3 regions of the Colwellia sp. SU-HH00943 genome follow, and region 2 is predicted to be linked to each of the others. Evidence: predicted binding sites of a transcription regulator. Region 2 holds the regulator's gene; each other region holds the start of a gene.
The links. Region 2 encodes sigma-54, which starts transcription at its own class of promoters, with help from an activator protein. Its sites were predicted from a motif close to GTTGGCACGNNNNTNGNNT; they were not measured.

Region 1: a site for sigma-54 is predicted at 2,187-2,205, ahead of AC27GZ_RS06875 (PEP-CTERM sorting domain-containing protein). Genes of this name have one in related genera too.
Region 3: a site for sigma-54 is predicted at 7,979-7,997, ahead of glnA (glutamate--ammonia ligase). Genes of this name have one in related genera too.

Annotation. Positions count from the first base shown of each region.
Region 1 is NZ_BAAJLW010000002.1:379,349-389,914, forward strand. It holds gene topA (type I DNA topoisomerase) at 1-1,848, shown strand, start outside; gene AC27GZ_RS06875 (PEP-CTERM sorting domain-containing protein) at 2,284-2,979, shown strand; gene AC27GZ_RS06880 (ribosome recycling factor family protein) at 3,321-3,692, opposite strand; gene AC27GZ_RS06885 (hypothetical protein) at 3,770-4,537, opposite strand; gene cysB (HTH-type transcriptional regulator CysB) at 4,855-5,829, shown strand; gene AC27GZ_RS06895 (L-serine ammonia-lyase) at 5,968-7,344, opposite strand; gene AC27GZ_RS06900 (CoA pyrophosphatase) at 7,490-8,068, opposite strand; gene pabB (aminodeoxychorismate synthase component I) at 8,072-9,517, opposite strand; gene AC27GZ_RS06910 (fumarate hydratase) at 9,694-10,566, shown strand, end outside.
Region 2 is NZ_BAAJLW010000001.1:389,027-399,592, forward strand. It holds gene mlaE (lipid asymmetry maintenance ABC transporter permease subunit MlaE) at 1-756, opposite strand, end outside; gene mlaF (phospholipid ABC transporter ATP-binding protein MlaF) at 756-1,610, opposite strand; gene AC27GZ_RS01650 (calcium/sodium antiporter) at 1,942-2,928, shown strand; gene AC27GZ_RS01655 (KpsF/GutQ family sugar-phosphate isomerase) at 2,951-3,916, shown strand; gene kdsC (3-deoxy-manno-octulosonate-8-phosphatase KdsC) at 3,916-4,485, shown strand; gene lptC (LPS export ABC transporter periplasmic protein LptC) at 4,482-5,048, shown strand; gene lptA (lipopolysaccharide transport periplasmic protein LptA) at 5,103-5,714, shown strand; gene lptB (LPS export ABC transporter ATP-binding protein) at 5,734-6,459, shown strand; gene AC27GZ_RS01680 (RNA polymerase factor sigma-54) at 6,544-8,067, shown strand; gene hpf (ribosome hibernation promoting factor) at 8,092-8,379, shown strand; gene ptsN (PTS IIA-like nitrogen regulatory protein PtsN) at 8,396-8,848, shown strand; gene rapZ (RNase adapter RapZ) at 8,978-9,832, shown strand; gene AC27GZ_RS01700 (HPr family phosphocarrier protein) at 9,857-10,135, shown strand; gene mgtE (magnesium transporter) at 10,306-10,566, shown strand, end outside.
Region 3 is NZ_BAAJLW010000004.1:502,081-512,646, reverse strand. It holds gene tuf (elongation factor Tu) at 1-952, shown strand, start outside; gene epmA (elongation factor P--(R)-beta-lysine ligase) at 1,462-2,439, shown strand; gene AC27GZ_RS13740 (MerC domain-containing protein) at 2,634-3,014, shown strand; gene glnG (nitrogen regulation protein NR(I)) at 3,151-4,554, opposite strand; gene glnL (nitrogen regulation protein NR(II)) at 4,617-5,705, opposite strand; gene AC27GZ_RS13725 (DUF4124 domain-containing protein) at 5,814-6,332, opposite strand; gene glnA (glutamate--ammonia ligase) at 6,510-7,916, opposite strand; gene typA (translational GTPase TypA) at 8,329-10,146, shown strand.

The DNA of each region.
Region 1 (10,566 bases), on a different contig from region 2:
GTCAGTAAGCGTGAAGATAGGCCTTCTAAAAGTACGCCTTCAGCTCCTTTTATTACTTCTACACTGCAACAAGCTGCTAGCACTAAATTAGGTTATGGTGTTAAACGTACCATGGGCTTAGCGCAACGTTTATATGAAGCGGGTCATATTACTTATATGCGAACCGATTCAACTAATTTGAGTAAAGATGCCGTTGACATGTGCCGTGGTTATATCAGCAAAAACTTTGGTGATAATTACTTACCTGAAAAGCCTAAAGTGTATGGTTCAAAAGAAGGGGCTCAAGAGGCGCATGAGGCAATTCGTCCATCCAATGTCAATCTTCAATCGGCATTAATGGAAGGTATCGATGCTGATGCTAAAAAACTATATGACTTAATTTGGCGACAATTTGTGGCTTGTCAAATGACGGCTGCACGTTACACCGTAAGCACGTTAACTATCAGTGCTGCTAGTTTCGATTTAAAAGCGAAAGGTCGAGTAATGCAATTTGATGGTTGGGCACGTGTTCATCCACAGCTTGCTAAAGGTGATGACAAACATTTACCTGATTTAACTGTTGGTGAGTCACTCACCTTAGATGATTTAGAAGCAAGTCAACACTTTACTAAGCCACCAGCACGCTATGGTGAAGCATCGTTAGTGAAAGAACTTGAAAAGCGCTCTATTGGCCGCCCATCTACTTATGCGTCTATTATTTCAACCATTCAAGACAGAGGTTATGTTCGCTTAGATAAAAAACGCTTTTATGCTGAAAAAATGGGTGAAATAGTAACCGATAGTTTGTCGATGAGTTTTGAAAAACTTATGAGCTATGACTTCACCGCTAATATGGAACAAGAGCTTGATGCGATTGCCGTTGGAGAACTTGATTGGAAAGCGGTTTTAGATGAGTTTTATAAAAATTTCAGCAAAAAACTTACCCTTGCAAATAAAGATGTTGACGATGGCGGTATGCGCAATAACTCGCCAGTGTTAACAGACATTGATTGCCCAACATGTAACCGTAAAATGGGGATTAGAACTGCCTCTACAGGTGTGTTTTTAGGTTGCTCTGGTTATGCTTTACCGCCAAAAGAGCGTTGCACCACGACAATGAATTTAACGCCGGGTGAAGAGGCTGTCAGTGTTTTAGCTGAAGATCAAGAAACTGAAGCATTACGCGCTATGCATCGTTGTCAAAAATGTAATACAGCGATGGACAGCTACCTTATTGATGAAACTCGCAAGTTACATGTCTGTGGTAATAACCCTGAGTGTGACGGCATAGAAGTTGAGCAAGGTACGTTCAAAATTAAAGGTTATGATGGTCCCGTTTTAGAGTGTGATCGTTGTCAATCAGATATGGAGCTGAAATCTGGACGTTTTGGTAAGTATTTTGATTGTACCAATGAAGAATGTAAGAACACACGTAAATTGCTTGCCAATGGGGAAGCAGCGCCGCCAAAAGAAGATCCTGTTCAGTTGCCTGAACTTGCTTGTGAAAAGTCAGAAGCGCACTTTGTGTTGCGTGATGGTGCCGCAGGTATCTTCTTAGCTGCTAGTACTTTTCCACGTTCACGTGAAACGCGCGCGCCAAAAGTGGCAGAGCTTAAGCGCTTTAGAGATAGAATATCTGCTAAGTTTTATTATCTGGCTGATGCACCAGAGCAAGATAATAAAGGTAATTTAGCTATTGTTCGTTATAGCCGAAAAACTAAAGAGCAATATGTCATGAGTGAAGTTGATGGCAAGGCAACAGGTTGGACGGCTAAGTATATTGACGGTGCTTGGGTAGAGGATATTCCTAAACCGAAAAAGAAAGTAGCGAAGAAAAAGCCTGCTAAAAAAGCAACTGCTAAGCAATAAACAGCATTAAAGTCAGTAGTTAAGTAATCAGTAATTAAAAGCCTGCATGATGCAGGCTTTTTTGTTTGCAATATGCAGTGATTAGTTCAGCGCTTTGCCTACTAGTCTAAACCTTCTACACCAGCTATGAGATTAGGCTTAACCAGAAAACTTTATACCGCAGAATATTTGCGGTCATTTAGCCTAGATAAAGTACGTATTGATGAAGTGTATCGCAACAAGACTGAACACAAGCCAAGCTTTATGAATAACAGATTTTAGTGTCAAGTTATTTTACAAAGGTTCAAGTCTTAAATATTACAAACCCACTAACCTATTGTTTTTTTATGAGTTAACTAATTGGCGCACTACCTGCATATCACCCAATAAGTATTTATTTTAGCTTTATTAAATATCTTTCAACCTCGATGGAAAAGGATTAAAAGGAAAACTCAAATGAAAAATAAATTTTTAAAAGGCTTAGTGGCTAGCTTTGCTTTGGCTGTTAGTGGAATTGCTAATGCTGGATTGATTACATATGAATTGAAAGACTTAGCTGGATTTACATCATATTCAGATGGCAATACTTCACAAACGTTTAGCGGTACAGGCTTTGTTGGTATGTACGCAACAAGTTTTGCTCACCTATTTAGATTAGAAAGTGAACGAACTCAAGCTCAAAATAATATACAAATAGATATATCTAGTTTGTCAGGAGCAAATATAAATTCCGCGTTTTTAAGTTTCCAAATGCTTGATGCAGTAAGTGGCTCATCTAACTTTAACATAGATGGTTACGATTCGAATGGTTTATTAAGTCACCTTCAAGGTTTTACTGGTGTCGATTACGGAAGTCTAGCCTTTGCTACAAATGGTACTACTGGAGTTCAATCTTTTGATATAACATCAATTTTAAATTCAGCTCTTTCATCGGGTGAAAACTGGCTAGGACTAAATGTATATCGTACAGGAGGAGACCATCAGTGGACTTGGACTGGCTCTTCAACTTTTCCAACACGCTCATCTGACGAAGCAATGCTAAGGTTTGTAGTTGACTTTGAAACTGTAGATGTTCCTGAGCCTTCTACTTTAGCAGTTTTTGCTTTAGGCTTAATGGGTTTAGCTTCTCGCAGATTTAAGAAAAAATCTTAGTACAAAACAAAAGTACAACTAGAATCGAAAGTACTGATCATAATGGTTAGTGCTTTTTCCTTTTTAGAGACATGAAGGCCGGAAAATTACAGTAAAACCCACCTAAACGCTTCAAACCTCTTAATAACTAACTGAATAATAGAACTAATTGTACATTTTTAATGTTATTCGAACACTTTCTTGTGGCTCAATAGCCATTGAAAACTAGAGAAAAAGTCTTCTAAAAATAAAAAGCCGCTTTGTAATTGCAACAAAACAGCTCCAAGCTGACTCAATAGCCTAAATTAAAATGTAGGCTTTGTTGTATTCAATAATCCGTGATGAGTCTAGCGATAAAAGTACTAGTCTAAACCTTCTAATTCATCAATAACTTGTCTTGCTTGAGTTATGGTGCAATCAGTTCTAGCAATTAAAGCGCTTACTGTAACGCCATCAAGCATTTTAGCGACATTGAGTAATTCATCATGACTTAAGTGTTGATATTCTTTTCTAAGCAGCGTTGATAGCCAAAGCCAGCTAGGCTCATCAGCTTGTTCAATCAACTCTATAATAGTTTGTATTTGCTCAAAATTGGCTTTTAGTTGCCAATTTCTGGAACGGCCTATTCGCTGTAACTCGCAACCTTGCTGCCTTATCAATGCTTTTAGAGCGTAGGCTTTCATCGCTTTACGAAGGAATGATGGCAGTGTAATAGTATTAGTTTTGTTTAACATGTTTAATCGTTATCAATATACTTTTTAACATTAAAAAAGCCAGCAAAAGCTGGCTTAACAATGTGCAATTTTTGGAGTTACCATTTCTTTTTAGGTTGAAATAACAGATCCAGCTCATCTTCTTCACTTTTTGCTTTTTTAGCTGCATCTTGCGCGTTTGTGTTTTTCAACGCATCGGTTATTTCTTGTAATTGCGCTGTAATTTCAGCTTGCTTAGCGGCAACATAATCGGTTTTTAATGGGTGGTTCGCTAGTGTTTGCAATGCTTTTTCTAAATATTGTCGAGCAGAGCCAAGCATTTCTTTATTTTGAGCTTGTGACCCACGCTTCACCAAACTTTCAATATTGATTTTTAATTGCATAGCATCTAAACGTTGATCTTCTTTAGTAAAAGTTTGTGCATCAAGGTTACCTTTGGTTTGCTCTGACTTTAAAGTCGCGCGTACTTTCTTGATACATTGCAAAATAGTGAGAAGTTGCTGCTCGTTATCTGGTAGTTGGAAAGAGTCATCATTGGGCTGACTTGCTGCTAAATCTTCTGCGGCTTCAAGTCTAGACTTAAGCTCTTGTATTCTATTTTTAATACCTTTTAAATTAGGTGTTAGTTCTTGTATTGCTTTGGCTGCATTTAAGCTTCTGACATTTAATATTTTAACTAGGTTAGGGCTAGAAGGGAGGTTTGATAAATTAAGAATAAGCTCTTCATTTTCATCTATGATAGCTTTCTGTTTGGCTGTTTTAGTGCGTCTTTCTGCTTCTTGCTTTTCTTTATGTTGTTGAATTGCGCTAACAATAACAACAAAAATGATTAAGGCGATAATTAGGCCTACGATTATAGCGATCATAATAAAGCTCTTATAGTGTATATGTGAACAATTTGTCACTTGGATTCTTTACCTAGGTAATATCAGTCTACAAAAAATGTAATGTTTAGCAAGGGATAACTTACAATTAACACTGATTTTATTTTTATAGCACAAGGAAATTTAAAGGGAATTTGTCTTTTTAGTATGAATAATAAGCTAGTTCAAAAAGGTCTTAGGGGCTTTTTTGGCAAAATGGTGAATTAAATTTACAAAAATCGTAATTTAATATGGAATAAATTTCCGATTAAGTATATCATTTTGCTATAAGAGATATTTTGAGCAGCTGAAGTTTATTTATGAAATTGCAACAATTACGTTATATCGTTGAAGTGCTAAACAACAACCTTAATGTTTCTGCAACAGCAGAAGCACTCTTTACCTCACAGCCTGGTATTTCAAAGCAAGTACGCATGCTAGAAGATGAGTTAGGTATTCAAATATTTGGTCGCAGCGGTAAGCATTTAACTCATGTGACTTCTGCTGGACAAGAAGTTATTAATATTGCACAGCAAATATTATCTAAAGTGGAAGGGATAAAAGCCGTTGCTCGTGAACATACTCAACCTGATGAAGGCCGCTTACGTATAGCAACAACACACACTCAAGCACGCTATGCTTTACCTGAAGTTATTCAAGGCTTCATTAAGAAATACTCTAAAGTATCGTTACAAATGTCTCAAGGTACACCTGCTCAAATCAGTGACTCTGCTGCTAAAGGTGAGGCTGACTTTGCAATAGCCACTGAATCTTTGCACTTGTACAACGATTTAGTCATGCTGCCTTGTTACCACTGGAATAGAAGCATTATAGTTCGTAAAGATCACCCGTTAGCCAAGAAGCAAGATTTAACTATTGCAGACATTGCTAAGTATTCACTCGTGACTTATGTGTTTGGTTTTACCGGTCGTTCAGAGCTTGATGCTGCGTTTGAAAAAGCTGGAGCAGAGCCAAAAATTGCGTTTACAGCAACAGATGCTGATGTTATTAAAACCTATGTACGTTTAGGGGTAGGCATTGGTGTGATTGCATCAATGGCAATCGATCCTAAAATTGATAGTGATCTTGTGACTCTTGATGCTAGCCATTTATTTAAGGCGAGTACGACTAAAATTGGCTTTAGACGCGGCAGCTTTTTACGAGGCTATATGTTTGACTTTATTGAACGCTTTGCACCGCATTTAACTAAAGATATTGTTACTCGTGCCATGATGATGAAAAACAATACTGAGGTAGATGAGTTATTAAAAGACGTTAAACTGCCAACGTATTAAGCAAGATATTAAGTAGCAAGCAGTGAAACTTGCTACTTAAGCCTAGTTTTTGTTTTAACCATTAACCATTCACGCCTATTCCTCGAAGTTAAAACTTCAAAAACTATCGCATTATAGGCTTTGATTTAATTAGTCAAATTAACACTCAATAATGTTCACAGCTAAACCGCCCCGTGATGTTTCTTTGTACTTACTTTTCATGTCATTCCCAGTATCCCACATAGTTTTAATGACTTTATCTAAGCTTACTTTTTGGGTACCAGTACCACGTAATGCTAGCCTTGAGGCATTAATTGCTTTCACTGCACCCATCGCATTTCGCTCTATACATGGTACTTGTACTAAGCCGCCAACAGGATCACAAGTGAGACCTAAATTGTGCTCCATACCTATTTCAGCAGCATTTTCTACTTGAGTTGGAGTGCCGCCCATAATCTCAGTTAATGCAGCTGCAGCCATTGAGCAGGCAACACCGACTTCTCCTTGACAACCCACTTCTGCTCCTGAAATTGACGCATTTGTTTTATATAAAATACCGATCGCTGCAGCGGTGAGTAAGTAACGGATGCAATCATCATCGGTGACGGGTTGAACAAATTTGTCGTAATAACATAACACTGCCGGAATTATACCTGCTGCGCCATTGGTTGGTGCGGTAACCACTCTACTACCAGCAGCGTTTTCTTCATTTACTGCTAGAGCAAAAAGATTTACCCAGTCCATTGCGGTTAAGGGATCGTTTGATTTCTCAACTTTTAATGAACGATGTAGGGCAGGGGCACGGCGATTTACTTTTAAACCGCCAGGAAGAATCCCTTCAGTTTTCATGCCTCGTTCGACACTACTGCGCATTACTTGCCATATATTAATAAGTTGAGCACGAATACTTGCTTCATCATTAAGGCACTTTTCATTATTCATCATGATAGTGCTAATACTTAAACCACTGGCTTTGGTCAGTTCCAATAGCTCTGCAGCATTAGCAAATTTATGGGGTTTATCTATATTAGCGTGTAATGATAAGGCTTTATCCTTTTCTTTTTCAAAGTCACAATCTTCAACAATAAAGCCACCACCGATAGAGTAATAAGTTTGCGCCAAAATAAGTGTGTTTGCTTGGTAGGCATAGAGTGTCATTGCATTAGCGTGCGCAGGTAATGTTTTACGGCGATGATAAATTATCGCGTCATCTTTAGGAAAACTAACACTATGCTTGCCAGCCAATATGACTTTTTCACTTTGAACAACATTGGATAAAATAGAGTCAATTGAGTCAACTTCAATAGTTTCTGGCACTTCACCAGATAAGCCCAAAATGATAGCTTTACCAGTGCCATGGCCTATACCTGTTTGTCCTAACGAGCCAAATAGTTCACATTTAACGCGATCGACATTAAGCAGTTGGGATTGTTTTTGTAGTTCATCTATAAATAATTTTGCTGCTTTCATTGGGCCTACTGTATGAGAGCTAGATGGACCAATACCCACTGAAAACATATCAAATACACTTATCATGTTTATTTCCGAATAATGTTTCGCTATTTGCGACTTGTATTGTCGTTAATATGGTAATGATAGCTAAAAGTTATCATTATTGAAAACAAATATTAGAACAAAATCTTTGAAACCGGTAATAAAAGTGGCTAGATTTCGGTACAGCTTATTTTATCTGCTCAACTAAATCTTTGAGAATAGCGGCAGTTGCACCCCATATATTGTAGTGCTTATAAGGGAAGAAATGGATGTTATGTTCCCGGCCATGACGAAGCGCGGTAATGCAGTGATGATTTTTTGTTTGTAAAAAGTGCTGTAATGGCACGTGAAATATTTCAGCCACTTCATTGTCATCTAATTGATAGTCTTGCTGAGGGTCAATAAGTGCAACGATAGGGGTTATTTGATAGCCACTTATCACTTGATAAAGAGGAAGTTGCCCTATGACTGAAACAGTACTTGGGGCTACACCTATTTCTTCATAGGTTTCCCTTAGCGCAGTGTCAATCATATTAGTGTCGTTAGGCTCTACTTTTCCACCTGGAAAACTGATTTGTGAAGGGTGATGTTTTAAATGGCTGGAACGTTTTGTTAATAATACTTGTAAGCCTGAATTACTTGTTGGATTGTCAATAAGGCCAATAAGCACCGCGGCGGATTTAAGGGTTGAGTGATGTTGATAGTTATGACTTGATTGCGGCAATCGCTGTAAATGAAACCGATGTAAAAAGTCATTTTTATTCATGTATCACTCACTTTTATATTTAGTGAAATTACTTAATACCGGTAAAATACGTTTCACTTTATCAAGTGTTTCTTGGTATTCATTATGCGCTGTTGAGTCGGCAACCAAACCACCTCCAGCCCAACAAAATAGTTTATTAACTTGTGGTGAACTCGTTGATTGCTCAGCTATTAGCGTGCGGATGGTAATACTTGTGTCCATAGTGCTACAACTTGAAATATAACCAATACTGCCACAATAAACACTTCGCCTGTGAGGTTCAAGTTGTTCAATGATCTCCATAGCACGAATTTTAGGTGCTCCGGTTATTGAGCCGCCAGGGAAAGCCGCTCGGAGTAAATCATGAGGGGTTTTACTCTCTGATAATTGTCCTTCAACCGTACTGACTAAATGGTGCACGGCAGGGAAGCTTTCTATATCAAATAACTCAGGTACATCGACAGAATTTGGTATACACACTTTGGAAATATCATTGCGAAGTAAATCAACGATCATGACGTTTTCTGCGCGATCTTTGCTTGAGTTTTTAAGGATAACAGCATTTTGTTTATCTTGGCTTTCATCTTCGCTTCTAGGCATAGTGCCTTTAATTGGCTTACTTTGAACTTTACCTTGTTGGCATTGTAAAAATCGTTCAGGAGAAACACTTAACACGGCTGAGTGTTCAAAACGCATAAAAGCTGAAAAAGGAGCATTATTTTCTTTACGAAGTGTGCAATAAGCTTGAAATTCATCCCCTTGATAATGAGCTGAAAATCGTTGAGCTAAATTGATTTGATAACAGTCTCCATTTAGCAAAAACTCTTGTACCTGATCAAACTTTTGTTGGTAGCTGTTTTTATCCATATTACTTTGCCAAGGTGTGGTTAAAGCAAAGTCTATTGTGTGATGCTTCGTCAGTGTCGTATCACTGATTAGTGCGTGCAGGTAGCTTTCAATGGCTGAGCGCTTTGCTTCGGGACACACTAAAAAATATTGCTGCTTTTTATGATCAAAAATAATGGCTTGGCTATAAATACCTACAGACATATCAGGCATTTTAATATCATGCTCTGCCTGTGTTGGCAGCGTTTCAAAACGTCGTCCAAGATCGTAAGCAAAATAGCCTAATGCCCCACCTAAAAAAGGGAGTCCTTCTTGTGAGGGGGAATGCTGATTTAACGTTTTATGTTGAATTTCTTCAAGTAACAATAATGGGTCTGTTTCACTGAGATAAGATTCATTTGAGTGACGCGTATGAACGTTGGTTTTTTCACCATAAGTACATAGTGTGACTTCTGGTTGCCACACTAAAATATCAAAACAAGCATCGATATGATTACTGTGCCCTGAATCTAACCATATTGACCAGGGTTCACCTGATAAAGGCGTAAATAATCCTTCGGGTGTGACTTCTTTTGTCAAAATTAATGGCTTGATGGATAAAGTAAGTGGAAAAGGTGAAGACAAGGTGTTGTTTCTCAGATATTTCGACTATTGGCTACTAGCAGCTATTTCAATAGCAGGTTATTATATTAGGAGAGATTATATACCCAAGTGGATATAAAATGCAGCTTTCAGTTGTGCTGATGTTGGTATTTTATGTTCATTGGGTGATTCCACTTTGAACGAAAGCTGAGAGCAACATGTCCGATAAAATTATCAAGCAACAAGACTTAATAGATAGCATTGAAGATGCACTACAATATATTTCTTATTATCACCCGTTAGATTTTATTCAAGCATTGGAAAAAGCTTATCACAAAGAGCAAAGTACAGCGGCTAAAGATGCCATTGCTCAAATTCTAATTAATTCACGTATGTCAGCCACAGGCAAACGCCCAATATGTCAAGATACCGGCATTGTTACCTGCTTTGTGAAAGTAGGTATGGCGGTTAAGTGGGACAAAACAGACATGACAGTACAAGAAATGGTTGATGAAGGTACACGTCGTGCCTATATGAACCCTGAAAACCCTTTACGCGCGTCTATTGTTGCAGATCCTGCTGGTACACGTAAAAACACTAAGGATAATACGCCATCCGTTGTACATATTGATATGGTTGCTGGGGATGAAATTGAAGTGATGATTGCCGCTAAAGGCGGTGGTAGTGAAAACAAAACCAAAATGGTGATGTTAAATCCATCTGACTCAGTAGCTGACTGGGTTGTGAAAACATTACCATCTATGGGGGCAGGTTGGTGTCCACCAGGCATGTTAGGCATAGGCATAGGCGGTACCGCTGAAAAAGCTGGTGTATTAGCTAAAGAAAGCTTGATGGAGCCAGTAGATATTCAAGAATTAATGGATAGAGGCCCTGAAAATGCTGAGGAAGAGTTACGTTTAGAAATTTTTGAACGTGTGAATAAATTAGGTATTGGCGCGCAAGGGCTTGGTGGTTTAACGACTGTTGTTGATGTAAAAATTAACACTGTACCTACACACGCGGCTTCTAAGCCAGTTGTTATGATCCCTAACTGTGCTGCTACTCGCCATGTACACTTTCATCTTGATGGC
Region 2 (10,566 bases):
CGTTAAAATAAAGTCTAACCCTAAAACTAATAATGAGGATTGAACTACAGTTTCTGTTGTTGCACGTGAAATACCTTCCGAAGTAGGCTCACAATCATAGCCTTTATAAATCGCAATCCAAGTCACAACAAAAGCAAAGACAACACTTTTAATTACACCATTTAAAATATCTTTATTAAAATCAACTTGCCCTTGCATTACAGACCAAAAAGTCCCTGAATCAACACCGAGCCAATCAACGCCAACGAGATGAGCACCTAAAATCCCCACCATTGAAAAGATAGCAGCCAGTAAAGGTAAACTGATTAAGCCTGCCCAAAACCGTGGTGCAATAACACGACGTAAAGGATCAACAGCCATCATTTCTAAACTTGATAATTGCTCTGTTGCTTTCATCAAGCCTATTTCTGCGGTTAAAGCAGAGCCTGCTCGACCAGCAAATAATAATGCGGCAACCACAGGCCCTAATTCTCGCAACAATGACAATGCAACCATAGGCCCTAAACTAGACTCAGCACCAAAATCGACTAAGATAGTGTAGCCTTGCAGCGCTAGTACCATGCCGATAAAAGCACCTGAGACTATAATAATAATCAATGACATTACACCGACACTGTATAATTGTGTCAGTAATAATGGCAGACCTTTTTTAGGGTTTGGCATATGCAATAAAGCTGATACCAGTACAATAACAGCGCGTCCTAAACCACTAATAAGGTTTATGGTTTTTCTACCCAATAATTGTAACTGCTGCATTATATAGTGCCCTGCGCTACATTGGCTGAATCAGTTGGGTTTACCCCTTGAATTAGCTCTTGCTGATAATTAGTAGCAGGAAAGTGAAATGGTACAGGACCATCGGCATAGCCTTGTACAAATTGTTGAACTAAAGGCGAGCTATCTTGCTTGATTTGCTCTGCTGTTCCTTGACCGATAATTTTTTGCTCAGCAACAATATAAATATAATCAGCAATGCTCATGACTTCTGGTACATCATGCGAAACCACCACAGAGGTTAATCCTAACGCATCACTTAATGAGCGAATCAAACGCACAATGACTCCCATAGAAATAGGATCTTGGCCTGCAAATGGCTCATCATATAAAATAAGTTCAGGATCAAGTGCAATAGCACGAGCAAGTGCAACTCGTCTAGCCATTCCCCCCGATAACTCACTGGGTTGTAGATCCTTCGCACCGCGAAGCCCTACCGCTTCGAGTTTCATTAACACTATTTTTTCAATAATAACTTCAGGTAAGTTACTGTGCTCACGAATGGGAAAGGCAATATTTTCGTAAACACTCATGTCGGTAAATAAAGCACCACTTTGAAACAGCATACTCATACGCTTTCGTGCTTCATATAATGCTTTTCGTGACAAGGTTGGAATATCTTGGCCTGAGAATAATATTTGTCCACTTTCAGGTTTTATTTGACCACCAATTAATCGCAACAAGGTAGTTTTACCAATACCGCTAGGCCCCATAATCGCAGTCACTTTTCCTTTAGGGATCGACAAACTTATATCATCATAAATAACACGCTCCCCTCGTTTAAAAGTTAGGTTATTTATCTCAATTATATTGTCAGAGGTTGCTGTTATTGCCATAGATTAACGTCAATGTTACTTCATTACTTTGTTTTAATAACTTTGTTTTGAAGAAAGTCACTTTCTTGAATGAAGGCAATTTTACCTGAGGCAACATTATTGTTCACTAAAAATTAACAAATTGCCTCATAAAAAAATGTCAGAAAATGTAAAATAAAATATAACAGCCCTTCATAGCTGCGGATAAAGCGCGAAAATAATACAAACCCTAACTATTTTGCCTCTAATTGAATTAATTACTTTTTTTTTAATCCACAACGGGCGACAATTTAACATCTTATACTTATTGATCAACGTTGTGCTCAAGTAAGTATTATTTTTGGAGTGTTGAATGTTAGAAAATGTAGTTATTTTATTAATCGCCTTTGGGACACTTGTATGGAGTGCAGACAAGTTTGTTTTTGGCGCATCCTCTCTAGCGAGAAACTTAGGCGTTTCTCCAATGATAATAGGCTTAACTATTGTTGCTATGGGCTCTTCCGCCCCTGAAATGATGGTTGCCGCAGCAGCGTCATTTCAAGGCAGTCCAGACACAGCTATAGGTAATGCTATTGGTTCAAACATAACCAATATTGCCCTTGTGTTAGGTGTGACAGTATTAATTAAACCGTTGGTCGTTTCCTCGACAACCATTAAACAAGAACTTCCTCTACTGTTAATATTGACCATATTAGCTTATTGGATGCTATCAGATGACTTTTTTAGTTTTCCTGAAGGTGTCGCCTTGATGATAAGTTTTTTTGGCTTCATTACCATTTTACTAATCAAAGCCTTAAAACAAAGAAAAAACAATACGCTAGACGATCCCATGATTATGGAAGCAGAGCAGGAACTCCCTGAAGCTACCAGCACAGTAAAGTCCATTTTTTGGCTTGTTGTAGGTATTACTATCTTAATATTCAGTGCTCATTTTCTTGTTGATTCAGCAATTTTTATTGCTAAAGCCTTTGGTATTAGTGACTTAGTTATTGGACTAACTATTATCGCTATAGGAACAAGTTTACCTGAGCTAGCAGCAAGTATAGCGAGTATACTAAAGAAAGAAGACGATCTGGCGATGGGTAATATTGTCGGCTCAAATATCTTTAATATTTTAGCAGTACTCCCTTTTGCTGGCATCATAGCGCCAGGGGCGATAAATCCTGATGCCTCTCTGCGCGATGCTCCCGTTATGATGGCTATAACAGCGCTACTATTTATTTTATGTTTTAGCCGTAAATCAGGCTACTTTAGACTTACTCGTGCAAAAGGTGCATTATTATTATTAAGCTTTATCGCTTATCAAATATTGCTTTTTTCTCAAACAACCATTAACTAACAAATACAGCCTTAAGTAGACTATGACGAATTTTAAACAACTGGCTAAGAACGTGATTAACATAGAGCAGCAAGCTATTGTTGAGCTGCTAGAGTATATTGATGACAGTTTTGAGTATGCCTGCCAATTGATGTTTTCATGCCAAGGTAGAGTCATTGTTATAGGTATGGGGAAATCAGGTCATGTTGGCGGTAAAATTGCGGCAACACTGGCCAGTACTGGTACACCAGCATTTTTTGTTCATCCCGGTGAAGCAAGTCATGGTGATTTAGGCATGATCACCAAAGATGACGTGGTACTTTCCATTTCTAATTCCGGTGAAACAACTGAAGTTCTTGCGATCATTCCTGTTATAAAACGTATCGGCGCTAAACTTATCACCATGACAGGCAATAAAGAGTCTACTCTAGCAAAACTTGCTGATACACACATCTGCATCAAGGTATCTACCGAAGCCTGCCCGCTTGGTTTAGCCCCAACTTCAAGTACAACAGCTACTTTAGTCATGGGAGATGCTATTGCTGTAGCACTACTCAATGCTCGTGGTTTTACTGCTGATGATTTTGCGCTATCACACCCAGGGGGAAGTCTAGGCAAACGTTTACTGCTTCGTTTAAGTGACATTATGCACCAAGGAGATCGCCTCCCTGTTGTGAGTGAAACAGCGCTCATCAAAGACGCCTTAGTAGAAATGTCACTTAAAGGGTTGGGAATGACTGCAGTAGTGAATGCAGACAACACCTTAATAGGCTTGTTTACCGACGGTGATTTACGCCGTATTCTTGATTTAAAAATCGATATACATCGCGATAATATCGCCACAGTAATGACAACATCTCCCACGGTTGCACAAGCAGATATGCTAGCAGCACAAGCACTAAATATTATGGAAGATAAGAAAATTAATGGCTTAATCATCATTGATGAACATCAGCAACCAATAGGTGCCATGAACATGCATGACTTACTCAGCTCAGGAGTACTTTAATGAATCAATTATCAAATTCACCTAATAACACGCTGTATGGGCAAGTGAGTGAGCAAATTCTAAAACGTGCAGAAAAAATAAAACTGTTAGTTTGTGATGTTGATGGTGTTTTTTCAGATGGCCGTATTTATTTAGGTAATGATGGCGAAGAATTAAAAGCATTTCACACTAAAGATGGTTTTGGTATTAAAGCACTCGGCAGCAGTGGTGTTGACGTTGCCATTATTACTGGAAGACGCTCAGCTATCGTTGCTAATCGCATGGCGGCATTAAATGTTAAGCACATAGTACAAGGGCAAGAAGATAAGTTACCTGCGCTGATTGAGCTTGCAAAACAACTCAATTTATCAGCAGATGAAATAGCTTATATAGGTGATGACATGCCTGATTTACCTTGCATCTTACACGTTGGTTTAGGTGTCGCTGTTCAAGATGCGCATCCCAACGTATTGACGCAAGCTGATTACCAAACGTTCACAACAGGAGGATTTGGCGCAGTCAGAGAAGTGTGTGATCTAATAATGCAATGTCAAGGTACACTTGATCAAGCAACAGGCGCCAGTATATGACACGTCTGCATACATTAGCTCTTTTGGTATTATTGCTAGGCGCTATGGCCTACGGTATTATTGAATGGCGTGGTTCACAAGTACTGCCAGGGGCAGATGTTGAACATGATTTAACACCTGACTTTATTGCCGAAGCACTGAAAAGTGATATTTATACTGATTCAGGGCAATTATCTCATGCCATTATTGCCGACAGAATGGAGCATTATGCCAAACTTGAAGTAACCCACTTTGAGTTACCTAGTTATACGTTATATCCAAAAAATAATGAAGCACCATGGCAACTTAGTGCAAAAGAAGCGACACTATACAAAAATAACAGAGTTATTTTAAATCACCGTGTTCATTTAAAAGCCACGGATGAAGAAAGTTTAATAGAAGAAATTCACTGTAAGTATCTAGAATTAGATTTAAAGACCAATATAATTAGTTCAGAGCAAACAGTTATGGTGCAAGGGAAAGACTTTACTATGTATGGTTCAGGCTTGATCATTGACCTTAACACTAAACAAATGACCTTAACTGAACATGTACGTACCATTTATAAGAAAACTGACAGCTAAAAAACAAAGAGCTAATTGCAATTAGCCCCATATAAATAACCTTGTGATAACTTTATGATAAAAAAGAATTTTGTAAAACCTTCAGTAACGAAAATTAAATCTATTGGTTTAGGTGTTTTACTCGCGACTAGCGTATTAACATTTACTAACGCTAGTTATGCGGCTAAAAAAGATCTCACACAAGAAATTACCATAAAATCAAAACGTCAAAGTGCAGACTTAAAAAACAAAATTGCCAGTTATTTGGAAGACGTAAGTATTCGCCAAGGCTCTATCGCAATAACAGCCGATATAGTGCAGGTTTTTAGCAAAACGAATGAAAAGACCAATGAAAAGCACGACACCTACCTAGCCAAAGGCAAACCAGCTCTTTTTCAACAACAATTAGAAGACGGCAGTTTAATTAGCTTACAGGCTGATGAAATAAAATATCAACCGGACATTTATCTGATAACCGTATCAGGCAATGCCAAAGTGAAACAGGCTGGTAGTATGGTTACTGGTGAAACAATCACCTATAACACCTTAAATGAAAAGCTTGAAGCTGAAAGTAGTCGTGATGAATCCGTCACCACTATTTTACAACCTGCACAAATTAAAGCTCAACAAGAAAAAAATAACGCCGCCAATAATGACAGTAAAAAAGACAGTGACAACAATGATTAATGCAACTGACAACACTGATATAGCTACCCTTAGCGCTCACGGTTTATCTAAGTCATATAAAGGTCGGCAAGTAGTAAAAAGTGTAAGCCTCAATGTGAATACCGGGCAAATTGTTGGTTTATTAGGCCCCAATGGCGCCGGCAAAACCACCTCGTTTTACATGATTGTTGGCTTAGTTCCTAATGATGACGGTAAAATTATTTTAAGTGATGAAGATGTCACACTTGCTCCTATGCATGAAAGAGCACGACGTGGTATAGGTTATTTACCTCAAGAAGCCTCAATTTTTAGAAAACTCACCGTCACTGAAAATATTATGGCTATTTTGCAAACTCGCAAAAACCTTGATGAAGGGAAAAAGCAAGAAAAGCTGGAACATTTACTCGAAGAATTTAATATATGTCATATCAAAGATAACCTTGGTATGAGCTTATCTGGTGGCGAAAGAAGACGTGTAGAAATAGCAAGAGCACTGGCTGCTGATCCTCAATTTATTTTACTGGATGAACCTTTTGCCGGTGTTGATCCTATATCGGTAGGTGACATTAAAAAGATTATCATTCATCTTAAAGAGCGAGGAATTGGTATCTTAATCACAGATCATAATGTCAGAGAAACCTTGGATGTTTGTGAGCATGCTTATATAGTAAGTCACGGTGAAATTATCGCTCAAGGTGATGCAAACCAAATACTTGCAAATCAAAAGGTCAGAGATGTATACCTCGGCGAACAATTCACGCTATAGTTACTAATATACAAAAAAAATTAAGCTATAATTTATAGTGAATGTATTACTAAAATAACAACAACAGGATAAGAACAGAACTAAATGCGTCCATCACTGCAGCTCCGAATAGGACAACAACTCACCATGACGCCGCAACTGCAACAAGCGATAAAGCTTCTGCAGTTATCGACGTTGGAACTTCAACAAGAAATTCAAGAAGTGCTTGAGAGTAATCCTTTGCTTGAAGTGAATGAAAATTCACCGAGTAATAGCAATGAAGAAAACGACAACAGTAATGAACAGTTAGAAGAAGCTTTTTCTGCTAGCACAAATAGCACAGAACAAACCAGCCCTGAAGGTAGTGAAGACACCAGTGCCACTATTGATGAAATAAGTACTACCGAAGCAATGGCTCAAAATGATATTCCTGAAGAGTTAAATATAGATACCACCTGGGAAGAGAGTTACAGTGCTGGAACCTCTAATACAGGTGCAATCTCAAGCCCTTCTGAAGATTACACCTATCAAGGTGAAACCACAGACTCTATTCAAGATCATTTACTCTGGCAAATGGAATTAACACCCTTTACGGATACTGACCGCGCAGTTGCTATTGCCATTATTGAAGCGGTAGATGATGCTGGCTATTTAACCGTTTCTTGCGAAGATATTTTAGAAAGTGTCGGTATTGAAGATTTAGAGCTTGACGAAGTGGAAGCGGTATTAAAGCGCATTAACGTCTTTGATCCAATCGGTGTTGCCGCTCGCTCCATTGCTGACTGCTTAATCATCCAGTTAAATCAATTTGATGAAGACACTCCTTATTTGAAAGAAAGTAAACACATCATTGAAGAGCATATAGACCTACTGGGTAACCGAGATTACCGTCAGCTTATGCGTAAAACTAAGCTTAAAGAAAATCAACTTCGCGAAGTAATGCGCTTAATTCAAACACTGAATCCACGCCCAGGTGATGCGGTAATAAAAGGGGATGAGCAGTACGTTATTCCTGATGTTTCCGTAGAAAAGAAAAATGGACGCTGGATTGTAGAATTAAACCCAGATACAGCGCCTAAATTATCTATTAACCAACAATATGCAGCCATGACTAAAACCACCAAGTCTTCTAGTGATGATGGTCAGTTCATTCGCTCAAACCTTCAAGAAGCAAAATGGTTTATAAAAAGTTTAGAATCGCGAAATGATACACTACTAAAAGTGTCAAATTGTATTGTTCAGCGCCAACAAGGCTTTCTTGAACATGGCGCCGAAGCCATGCGCCCAATGGTATTAAATGATATAGCTGAAGCAGTAGACATGCATGAATCAACCATTTCACGTGTAACAACACAAAAGTACATGCACACACCAAGAGGTATTTTTGAGCTAAAATATTTCTTTTCTAGTCATGTAAGTACTGAAAATGGTGGTGAATGCTCTTCAACAGCAATTCGTTCCTTGATTAAGAAGCTCATTTTAGCGGAAACACCTGCTAAACCGCTAAGTGATAGTAAAATGGCCGATTTATTGGCTGAGCAGGGCATTAATGTTGCAAGACGAACCATAGCTAAATACCGTGAATCATTAGCTATTCCGCCGTCAAATCAACGTAAGAGTTTATTGTAAATCTCATTTAAAAGGATCACGCATATGCAAATTAATCTTACTGGTCACCATGTAGAAATTACCACGTCTTTACGCGATTATGTCGACACAAAATTTGCCAAATTAGAGCGACATTTTGATCATATTAACAATGTTTACGTTGTACTAACGGTAGAAAAATTAGACCAAAAAGCTGAAGCAACGGTTCACCTAAATGGTAGCGAAGTGCATGCTTCAGCGGTGAATGAAGTGATGTATGCCTCTATTGATACCTTAGTAGATAAATTAGACCGCCAAATTCTTAAATACAAAGGCAAAATTGCCAGCCATTAACCCCATTCAAAGTACTATGACCCTACAAGACATTTTAACGCTGGACTGCACTGCCTGTGCAGTTCCAGCAAGTAGCAAAAAACGCATACTCGAAACTCTCTGCCAACTTGCCAGTAGTAAATTAGGTGAATCCGATACAGGTACGCTATTAGATAGCTTACTAAACCGAGAAAAAATGGGCAGTACAGGTATTGGTAATGGTATTGCGATACCTCATGGAAAATTGCAAAACTCAAATAAAGCAGTTGCTGTCATGCTAACCACTGAAAAAGCGATTGAGTTTGACGCAATAGATAATAAACCTGTCGATATTTTTATTTGTTTATTTGTACCTCAAGATTGCACTCAAGCACATTTAGAAACTTTACAAAGCATAGCTAAACTGTTTAGTGATCGAAAAGTAGCGAAACAAGCGCGTAAGTGTACTTCTAAACAAGCTTTATTTAATCTAGTTCAACAAGCACATTAAAAAGCAACGTATTTTACAACCGCATAATAATGTAAAGTACCTAAATAACAACTTATTTAACAAAGCATGCAAGCCATCATAACAGCTGTCAATGACACTGCTTTAGCCTTGTAGCGCGAGATATCAAGTATGAAACTTATTATTGTCAGTGGCCGTTCAGGATCAGGGAAATCTGTTGCTTTAAGAGTATTAGAAGATTTAGGCTACTATTGCGTAGATAATATTCCTATTAACTTATTACCTGCCTTAACTCATACTGTTATCAATGATTACGAGAATGTTGCCGTCAGCTTAGATGTCCGTAACTTACCCAATGATCCTAAAGATATACCGGAAATAATCGAGTACTTACCGAATGCTGTTGATGTAACTACCCTTTTCTTAGATGCTGACGATATAGACCTTACCCGTCGATTTAGCGAAACACGTCGTTTACATCCATTAATCAAAGAAAATATCCCCTTAGATCAAGCAATAGCGTTAGAAAAAAAGCTCCTTACGCCTATTTCTACCCGAGCAGATTTATACATTAATACTAGCCAATTAAGCCCGCATCAATTAGCTGACTTAGTCAGAGAACGTATTTTAGGTAAAAAAACAGGGGCTATGGTATTAGTATTTGAATCATTCGGTTTTAAACATGGCATCCCTGCCGATGCCGACTATGTATTTGATGCGCGATTTTTACCAAACCCTTTTTGGGAAAAAGATCTGAAAGCCTACACAGGGTTAGAGCAACCCGTACAAGATTTCCTTGCCAGTCAACCGATAGTAACAAAGTTTATCTGGCAAATTAATAGTTTTATGATGACATGGCTACCACATCTAGAACGTAATAACCGTAGTTATGTCACTATCGCCATAGGTTGTACAGGCGGTAAGCATAGATCCGTTTATATCGCTGAACTATTAGCCAGTAACTTTAGAAAAGAAAAGAAAGATGTACAAACACATCACCGTGATATTGAGAAAGTAAAAAAATAATAATGAATCATTATGAGTAGCCTTATGACCACAACTATTTCTAAAGACTTAACTATCATCAACAAGCTCGGTTTACATGCTCGCGCTGCAACAAAGCTTGCTCAGTTATGCCAAAAATTTACCGCGAAAATCACCCTTGAATTAGAAGATAAAACCGCTGATGCCAATAGTATTATGGCAATAATGTTACTCGCTGGCGGTCAAGGTAAAACCGTAACAGTCACTGCTCAAGGTGAAGATGCAGAACAAGCATTAGCCGCTATTAGTCAGCTGATAGGCGACAAGTTTGATGAGTCTGAATAGTAAAGTAGCTTTTTGAGCGCAAGCAAGCACGAACAGTTTTTAAACATCTAATCATTACAATGACTTTTTAGCATTAAAATAAAAAGCTGATAAAACCATTGAGTTACGATAAACTTATTAAGTAAACCATCTCCAAACTTTCCCAAAAACTAAATAGCAGATTCATCGCCATGTCAGAGCTAACAGAACAAGAAGACATTCAACGAAGATTACATCAGGTGAACGAAGCCCTGAGTGATGGCATGTTTGTCTATGTTCGGCAGCTTTTACAAGAATTGCCTGTTTATGATTTAGCACTAGTACTTGAGTCTTCCCCGGCAAAAAACCGTTTAGTGTTATGGCAATTAATTGATGCTGAATTTCACGGCGAAGTATTAGAAGAACTCAGTGAAGAAGTACGTAAAGGTATCCTTAAGGGCATGCGACCTGAA
Region 3 (10,566 bases), on a different contig from region 2:
ACACGTAGACTGTCCAGGTCACGCCGATTACATCAAAAACATGATTACCGGTGCAGCACAAATGGACGGCGCGATCTTAGTAGTTGCAGCGACAGATGGTCCAATGCCACAAACACGTGAGCACATCTTATTATCACGTCAGGTTGGTGTACCTTTCATCATCGTATTCATGAACAAATGTGACATGGTAGATGACGAAGAATTATTAGAATTAGTAGAAATGGAAGTTCGTGAACTTCTTAGCGAATACGAATTCCCAGGTGATGATTTACCAATTATCCAAGGCTCAGCATTAGGCGCACTAAACGGTGAAGCTCAATGGGAAGAGAAAGTAATTGAATTAGCAGACGCTTTAGATTCATACATTCCAGAGCCAGAGCGTGCAATTGATGGTGCATTCATCATGCCAATCGAAGACGTTTTCTCAATCTCAGGTCGTGGTACAGTAGTAACAGGTCGTGTAGAGCGTGGTATCATCAAAGTAGGTGATGAAGTAGAAGTAGTAGGTATTCGTGATACTCAAAAATCTACTTGTACAGGTGTAGAGATGTTCCGTAAGTTGCTTGACGAAGGTCGTGCAGGTGAGAACTGTGGTGTATTATTACGTGGTCTTAAGCGTGAAGACGTAGAGCGTGGTCAAGTATTATGTGAGCCAGGTTCAATTTCACCTCACACGAAGTTTGAGTCAGAAGTATACGTACTTTCAAAAGATGAAGGTGGTCGTCATACACCATTCTTCAAAGGTTACCGTCCACAATTCTACTTCCGTACAACGGATATCACAGGTGCAGTAGAGCTTCCTGAAGGTGTAGAAATGGTAATGCCAGGTGATAACTTGAAATTTGTAGTAGAGTTAATCAACCCAGTAGCGATGGACGAAGGTTTACGCTTCGCGATTCGTGAAGGTGGTCGTACAGTAGGTGCAGGTGTTGTATCTAAGATTATCGACTAATTAGCATTTAATTGCTGTTATTCTTGTATTAACTTTGTTGTGGATACTCATTGACTAGCGTCAATTCCGTGTCCACGCCGCGTTAATACTTCGAATGACATACAATTAGAATTGTTAATAGATTGACTGAAAGGTCGTTTTCTTGAAAAAGAAACGGCCTTTTTTGTTGATGCTGTTAAATGACAGTGGTTTATGCAGGTTTGTTTCTGCAGAATTTAATATAATACCAAGTTGATTAAGTTCTTTCCCACTCAGCGAGAATTAAAAGGCTTAGAGGCAAGGAATTGATTGAAGAGAATGGTTATTCCCTTGTCAAAATCAATAACGCAGCATATAAGCCTTTTAAACTCGCCCTTTGGGAGCTTGCTCGATGCCCACTAACTTCGTTAAATTTATTTGATTTAGAATGACTAGACCTAAACAAATTTGCCTTGTTATTGAACATCGAGCATAGCTCTGAGTAGGGAAGAAATTTAATCAAATTGGTATAAATATGACTCGGGGAAATTATGTCTTGGCAACCTACGCTAAGTTGGCAAAATGCGCAAAAACGCGCGCAAATAATTCAGCAAATTCGACAGTTTTTTGCAGAGCGTAAGGTAACTGAAGTTGAAACACCTGCATTGTCTTTAGGGACGGTGACAGACGTGCATTTAGAAGCGTTATCGTGCCGTTATCACTTCCTTAATGATAGCTCAATTTCTGAATCTACAACCTTGTATTTACAAACTTCACCTGAATTTCATATGAAGCGACTGCTTGCTTCGGGATACGGATGCATTTTTCAAATAGCTAAAGCGTTTCGCCATGAAGAGGCTGGAAGGTTTCATAACCCTGAATTTACGCTACTAGAATGGTATCGATTAGGATTTGATCATTTTGATTTAATGCAGGAAGTTTCGGCTTTATTAAAAACGGTATTAGGCTGCGGAGAAGCAAGCCAAATAACTTATCAGCAAGTATTCATAAATCATACCGGAATAGACCCGCTAACGGCCACTCAAGAGCAGTTACTTTCGGTAATAAAGGAACATGATAAATTGAGTGATTGGTTAACGAGAGAGTTTAATGTTGATATTTTATTACAGTTTATTTTTAGTGAAATAATTGAAATAAATATTGGTAAAGACAAACCATGTTTCGTATATAACTTTCCCAAGTCTCAAGCTTCACTTGCTAAAATTTGCCCAAAAGATAATAGAGTTGCTCAAAGGTTCGAGTGTTATTATCGGGGTATTGAGCTAGTTAATGGCTTTAATGAACTTACTAATGTTGAGCAACAATCATCAAGATTTCAGCAAGATAATACGCAAAGACGTAGTTTATCTATGGCTGAAAAGCCCGTTGATGATAATTTTATTGCAGCATTAAATCATGGATTACCACAATGCTCTGGTGTCGCGCTTGGAATTGATCGTTTGATTATGTTGGCATTAAATGCCGAACATATTGAGCAAGTATTAAGTTTTCCGATCAGTCAAAGTTAAATTTTGTTAAATTATGCAGATTTTAATAATGTTATAATATCTCAATTGTGATATTATTACATTCAGTGCTTTCATCCTAAGGTTGAAAGCATATCAGCTCAAAAAGGAAAGCTGCTTCTACCGTTTTATTAAGTTGAGTAAGGTGATGGCAAGTGGTTTCTTATTTTTTACTTTCAGTTTGGTTTTAGATTCTTATGTTAGATAGAATAGGTATTACAGCAACATCGTTATGTGCATTACATTGCATATTGTTGCCTATATTATTACCTGTACTGCCTTTAGTGGGGTTAAGCTTCTTAGCGGATCACACATGGGAGCATATCTTTCTACTTATGACTGCAGTACTCGGCACTGTGGCATTATTTTCAGGCTTCAAACGTTATCATAAGCGTTTATATCCTTTTTATTTATTGTATCTAGGTGTGGCAATTTATTGGATGAAGCATGATTTCTCTGAAGCGTTAGAAATGTATTTTATTCTTGGCGGTGCTAGCTTGATAGTAGCCGCACACTTTATCAATATTAAGCTTTGTAATAGCTGTAAGCAGTGTGATGAAGAGGTTTGTAGTTCTTAATTCTCTATCCTAAATTTCTTGTCTGTTCTATTTTAATTAATAATTAGAGCAGGTGGAATAAGAGAAAACTCAACCTGCTCATAAATAAATTGTCGTCACCTAGTAATATTTATCTCACTAAGTATAAATGCTACGTTTAGCTAATATTCAATTCTTTTAACTTTCTCGTTAACGTATTTCTGCCCCAGCCAAGCTTTTTAGCAGCATCTTGCTTGTGTCCTTGGGTAAATAACAAAGCACGCTCTAACATTATTTTTTCAAACTCAGGCATGGCGGTATCAAGAATTGCACTACTACCTAGCGCTAATTGCTGATCCATCCAGTCGCTTAAAGCGGCTTGCCAAGATGAAGATTGTGGGGTTATTTGTGCAGTTCGCTCTGTTAATTCACTGGGTAAATCTTCTAGCAATATCTCTTGGCCACTTGCCATTACAGTGAGAAACCTACAGATGTTTTCAAGCTGACGGACGTTACCTGGCCATTGGCATTGTTGTAAAAAAGTAGCGGCTTTCTTACTTAATGTTTTAGGCTCAACACTTAATTCATTGGCGGCTTGTTTAAGGAAATGCTCACTGAGTTGAATAATATCTTCCTTGCGTTCTCTAAGGCTAGGAAGTTGTATGCGAATTACATTGAGTCGATGAAATAAATCTTCTCGAAATTCTCCTTTTTTAACTCTATCTTCTAAATTTTGATGGGTGGCTGCAATGATACGCACATCTACCTGTACGGGAGAGTGGCCGCCGACACGGTAAAATTGTCCGTCAGAAAGTACACGTAATAGCCGTGTTTGAATTTCCAGTGGCATATCACCGATTTCATCAAGAAATAATGTTCCACCATGGGCTTGTTCGAAGCGACCTTGGCGTACAGAGTTTGCTCCCGTAAATGCGCCCTTTTCATGACCAAATAACTCAGATTCAATTAAGTCTTTTGGAATGGCCGCCATATTCAGTGGAATAAAAGGTGCTTGAGTGCGCGGGCTATGAGAATGTAGCGCATGTGCGACTAACTCTTTACCCGTGCCTGACTCACCATTAATTAACACACTAATACTTGAACGGGATAAGCGACCAATAGCGCGAAATACTTCTTGCATTGCTGGTGCCTCACCGATAAGCCCTGCCGAAAGCGGTGCACTCTCCTTTTGCTGATTTTTAGCATTTTGTTCTCGAGAGTGGGTTAGGGCACGTTTAGCTAGGTTTACGGCTTCGTCCATATCAAATGGCTTAGGAAGATATTCAAAAGCCCCCCCCTGATAAGCATTCACCGCACTGTCTAAGTCAGAGTGTGCAGTCATAATAATTACGGGGATATTTGGGTGTGCTTTGCTAATTGAATTGAGTAGAGTCATGCCGTCCATATCAGGCATTCTAATATCTGAAATAATCACTTCAGGCTGATCATGATCTAAAGCAATTAAGACATTTTTAGCACTTTCAAATGAAGCGCTGCTTATATTGGCGCTAGCAAATGCTTTTTCTAAAACCCAACGAATTGAGCTATCGTCATCAACAATCCAAACTTGTTCAGTGATCATGGTTATTCTCTTGAGTAATATCTAATTGAAAAATTTTCATCATAAGTAAGTTATTCATAGCGCTAATCATTCTTTTCTGGTGTTAGCGGTAATAAAATTCTAAATTCAGTATGACCTGGTGTGCTCAGGCAAGATAACTTACCTTGATGTTGGTTTACTAAAGTCTGCGCGATTGATAGGCCTAGTCCGGTTCCATTAGAGCGCCCTGATACCATAGGGTAAAATAACGTGTCTTGGATGTGGTCGGGTATACCTGGCCCATCGTCAATAATGCTAATTTGTGCAGCAAGTTTTATCCGCTTACCATTAATTGTTTTGTTACTAGCAATGCGTGTCTTTAGGGTGATGGTATTATCAGTTCCTATCGCTTGAATGGCATTGTTGACGATATTTAACACGGCTTGTTGTATTTTTTCTTGGTCACATTCAACATTTGGAATGGATGGATCATAATCTCGGCGTAACTTAATATTCTGCTCGTCTGAGTAGCTTACAACCTGATAGACCTTCTCAAGCACCGAGTGAATATTGTGCTTTTGAATTTCAGGTAGTTGATTTGGCCCGAGTAAGCGATCAACGAGGTTGGTTAACCTATCTGCTTGCTCAATGATCATTTCAGTATATTCTTGTTGTTCCTCATTGAGTTCTCTATTAAGTAATTGCGCTGCACCTCGTAAACCCCCCAATGGATTTTTAATCTCGTGGGCTAAACCTTTGATTAAGTCACGTGCTGCTATCCATTGTTGTTGTTGAAATACTTCTAAACTAATTTGCTTTTGCTGATCTATTTGCTTGAATTCTAATAACACATGAGGGCTACGATCAAATTCAACCGCAGAAGCGGTAATTTCAGCAGTAAAGCGGTGGTTCTTTTTAAGTTCGAGCACAATATCGCTATCTGTGAACTCCTGCCCTGTGGCGAGTAATTGCTTCAAACGGCCTTTGCTAATAGACGTTTTTTTAAATATTACATCAAAAGAGCACCCGTAAAGCTTATACATGCTTTTAACAAGTAGCGCTTCGGCAGCAAGATTGAGATAACAAATATTTAAATCACTATCTAGAATCAAAACAGCGGTGACGAGCTGATTAGCAAGTTTTTGTTGATACCTTAATTTAAGCTCTTGAGTTTCTTGTCTACTGTGCAACATAAAGCTTCATACCTAAATAACGGAAGCACCAAAGTGGTGCGTCATTTGTTAGTATATTGGAAAAAAGTGATATATGCTGCCTAAATGCTACTATTTGGTGCTATTTTTCTAGTTTACCGAGGCTCTATGCATATAAAACGTTATTGCCTTAGATAATGCAATAACCTTGCCCTTTTCATTAAGCAGTTGCATTTTTATTTGATGTTCTCCGCGATCAATATTTCTAAGGGAAAACATGGTGTGGGTTTGTGCTTCTAAGTAGGGTTTATTATCTAAGATGAGTTGAATTTTTAACCCGCGTTTGAAAATTGGTTTGATACTACCGCTCACATAAACAGAGCCAGTATTGTCTCGAATTGTTGCGTTATCTTTGGGGTGATTGATAACAACTTGATAATCGTCTTCAATCTTTTTAGTTTTAATATCGAGTACTTGTGTATCAACATTGGTTGAAGATTTTATGACATTACCTGGTTGGGTTTTCATTTCTTCTGCGCCAGGTCTCGGCGTATCAGAATAAACTAGTTCACCTTTTTCATTACGCCAGACATAAATTTTAGCTGAGCTTGCATTCACAGGGGTGGCAATTGATAGAATCAGCAATGTTAGCAATAAAATTTTAATCATAATCAATTAAGTATATCTTCTTCCATTAGATACAGCAAAGCGCGAACATAGGTATTTATAATTTATACAAAAATGTAGAGGTTTACCACTGAAAACTGGATTCTTTTGCGATTAATTTACATTCACAAAAAAGCTCACCGAAGTGAGCTTTTCAATTTTCTATAAACTATAGAGAAATTATACGCTGTAGTACATGTCGAACTCAACTGGGTGAGTCGTTGAGTTTAATAATTCAACTTCTTCACGCTTAAGGCCAATGTATGCATCGATCATATCATTATCCATTACACCACCAGCTGTTAAGAATTCTTTATCTGCTTCTAATGCATCTAAAGCTTCTTCAAAAGATGCAGCAACTTGTGGAATAGCTGCAGCTTCTTCGGCTGGTAAGTCGTATAAATCTTTATCCATTGCATCGCCAGGGTGGATCTTGTTTTTGATACCGTCAAGGCCAGCCATTAACATTGCAGAGAATGCTAAGTAAGGGTTAGCAGTTGGATCAGGGAAACGTACTTCGATACGAGTCGCTTTTGGCGTAGGTACAATTGGAATACGAATTGACGCTGAACGGTTACGAGCTGAGTAAGCTAACATAACTGGTGCTTCAAAACCTGGAACTAAACGCTTGTATGAGTTAGTAGAAGCGTTAGTGAAAGCGTTTAATGCTTTAGCATGCTTGATGATACCACCAATGTAGTATAAAGCTGTTTCTGATAATCCGCCGTACTTGTCGCCAGAGAATAAGTTAACACCATCTTTTGCTAAAGATTGGTGACAGTGCATACCAGTACCGTTATCACCAACTAATGGCTTAGGCATGAAAGTAGCTGTTTTACCGTAAGCGTGTGCTACGTTGTGAACAACATACTTGTAGATTTGAACTTCATCAGCTTTCTTAACCATAGTGTTAAAACGACAAGCGATTTCGTTTTGACCACAAGTTGCAACTTCATGGTGATGCGCTTCAACAACTAAGCCCATTTCTTCCATTACTAAACACATAGCTGAACGTAAGTCTTGTGACGAATCAACAGGAGCAACTGGGAAGTAACCACCTTTTACGCCTGGACGGTGACCCATGTTACCTTCTTCATATGAAGTACCTGAGTTCCAAACCGCTTCTTTGTCATCAATCTTGTAGAAAGAACCAGCCATATCTGTGTGGAATTTCACGTCATCAAAAACGAAGAACTCTGGCTCTGGGCCAAATAATATAGTATCAGCGATACCTGTTGAACGCATGTATTCTTCAGCGCGGTTAGCAACTGAACGAGGGTCACGGCTGTAACCTTGCATAGTAGCAGGTTCAACGATATCACAACGAAGGTTTAATGTAACAGCTTCTGTGAAAGGGTCTAAAACAGCAGTTGAAGCGTCAGGCATCAATACCATGTCAGATTCATTAATGCCTTTCCAGCCTTCGATTGATGAACCGTCAAACATTTTTCCATCTTCGAAGAAGTCTTCGTCAATTTGGTGGTGAGGTAGTGAAACGTGTTGTTCTTTACCTTTTGAATCAGTAAAACGAAGGTCAACAAATTTGACATCGTGTTCTTTAATTAAATCGAATACTGCTTGTGACATATTCTCTCTCCAGTGGGGTTAATATTATAAGTTTCTTGATACGAATTTTGTGTTAGGCATACAAGCTAAAAATATGCCAATAATAAAGTCGTTTATAAACAGTTGCTTAGATATTTTAAAACAATTTGTGTGCACCAATTTTGTGCTCTTTTGATTCTTTTGGTGCAATGGGTTGATTGTTTAAGAATTACTATAAATCATTTTTATATCTTTGCCTGTAATTAATTTACTTTTGAAGTGATTATTTGTTATTGGTTAATGGATATTTTAATTTACTGGCTTGTCTTGGCCCTGCCTCGATATTTAATATCTTTTTAAGCAAAGCTCCTGTATAATGCGCGCCCAATTATAGCCTTATTCATTTATCGCGCTTTTACGGCTCGGTTAATGAAAGTAACAGCGAGTAACGCCTGTGTTAGATAAATTACGTAACGTCGCAATTATTGCCCACGTTGACCACGGAAAAACCACCCTTGTTGATAAATTACTTGAGCAATCAGGTACTTTAGATTCGCGTAGTGATCATGACGAGCGCGTGATGGACTCAAATGATATCGAAAAAGAACGTGGTATCACTATCTTAGCGAAAAATACCGCTGTTAACTGGAACGATTATCGTATCAATATCGTTGATACTCCAGGCCATGCTGACTTCGGTGGTGAAGTTGAGCGCGTGATGTCTATGGTTGATTCTGTATTATTAATTGTTGATGCTCAAGAAGGCCCTATGCCGCAAACGCGTTTTGTTACGCAAAAAGCTTTTGCTCAAGGCTTAAAGCCTATCTTAGTTATCAATAAAATTGATAAGCCAGGTTCTCGTCCTGATTGGGTTATGGATCAAGTTTTTGAGTTGTTTGATAACCTTGGTGCTACTGATGAACAGTTAGACTTTAAAGTGGTTTATGCCTCAGCGATTAATGGTTGGGCATCACTTGAAGAAGGTGAAGAAGGCACTGATATGATGCCTTTATTTGAAACTATTGTAGATGAAGTACCAGCGCCAGATGCCGATCCTGAAGGTGCATTTCAAATGCAAATTTCTCAACTTGATTACAGCTCATACTTGGGCGTAATTGGTGTTGGTCGTATTACTCGTGGCTCTGTTAAACCAAACCAGCAAGTCACGGTACAATGTGCTGCTGGTAATGTTCATAATGGTAAAGTCGGCAAAGTTTTTGGTTACTTAGGCCTTGATCGCCATGAAACTGAAGAAGCGAAGGCGGGTGATATCATTGCTATTACCGGTTTAGGTGAGTTAAAGATTTCAGATACTATTTGTTGTCCGTCAGAAGTGGAAGGTTTACCTGCATTATCTGTTGATGAGCCAACAGTTAACATGACTTTCCAAGTAAACACTTCGCCGTTTTGTGGTAAAGAAGGTAAGTTTGTAACTTCACGTAATATTAAAGATCGCTTAGAGAAAGAGTTAGTACATAACGTGGCTTTACGCGTTGAGCAACTTGATGATCCTGATAAATTTAAAGTATCGGGTCGTGGTGAATTGCACTTAGGTATTTTGATTGAAAATATGCGTCGTGAAGGTTTCGAGCTTGCGGTTTCTCGCCCAGAAGTGATTGAGCGTGAGATTAATGGTGAATTACAAGAACCGTATGAAACTGTTACGATCGATGTTGAAGAACAACATCAAGGCGCCATTATGGAAAAAATGGGTCTTCGTAAAGCAGAATTAACTGACATGGCACCTGACGGTACTGGTCGTATTCGTATGGACTTCATTATGCCAAGCCGTGGTTTAATTGGTTTCCAAACAGAGTTTATGACTTTAACATCTGGCTCAGGTTTGATTTATCATACTTTCTTTGAATACGGACCTCATAAAGGTGGTGATCTTGGTCAGCGCTTAAACGGTGTAATGATTGCAAATGCCACGGGTAAAGCGCTAACGAATGCTTTATTTAATTTACAATCGCGTGGTCGTATGATGATTGGTCATGGTGTAGAAATTTATGAAGGTCAAATCATTGGTATTCATAGTCGTGACAATGATTTAACGGTTAATGCACTAAAAGGTAAGCAACTAACTAACGTACGTTCTTCTGGTACTGATGAAGCACAAGTTTTAACGCCACCTATTATGATGACATTAGAGCAAGCATTAGAATTTATTGATAATGATGAATTAGTTGAGGTAACTCCTGAGAGTATTCGTATTCGTAAGAAGTTCTTAAAAGAAAGTGACCGAAAACGAGAAGGGCGTGCTGCTAAGTAGCGCAAATAAACCTTACTTCTAATTGATCGAAAACCGCTTACCTTTATCTCTTGTTAAGATTATCGGGTTAAGCGGTTTTTTTATGCCGTTTTTTTGTTTTCAAGGCTTGTGAATAAGTTATACCAAGTTGATTAAGTTCTTTCCCACTCAGCGAGAATTAAAAGGCTTAGAGACAAGGCATTGATTGAAGAGAATGGTTATTCAGGAGAATATGCTCCTGCATTCTCTAATAAGCTACATCCATGTAGCGTCCTTGTCAAAATCAATAACGCAGCATGTAAGCCTTTTAAACTCGCCCTTTGGGAGCTTACTCGATGCCCACTAACTTCGTTAAATTTATTTGATTTAGAATGACTAGACCTAAACAAATTTGTCTTGTTATTGAACATCGAGCATAGCTCTGAGTAGGGAAGAAATTTA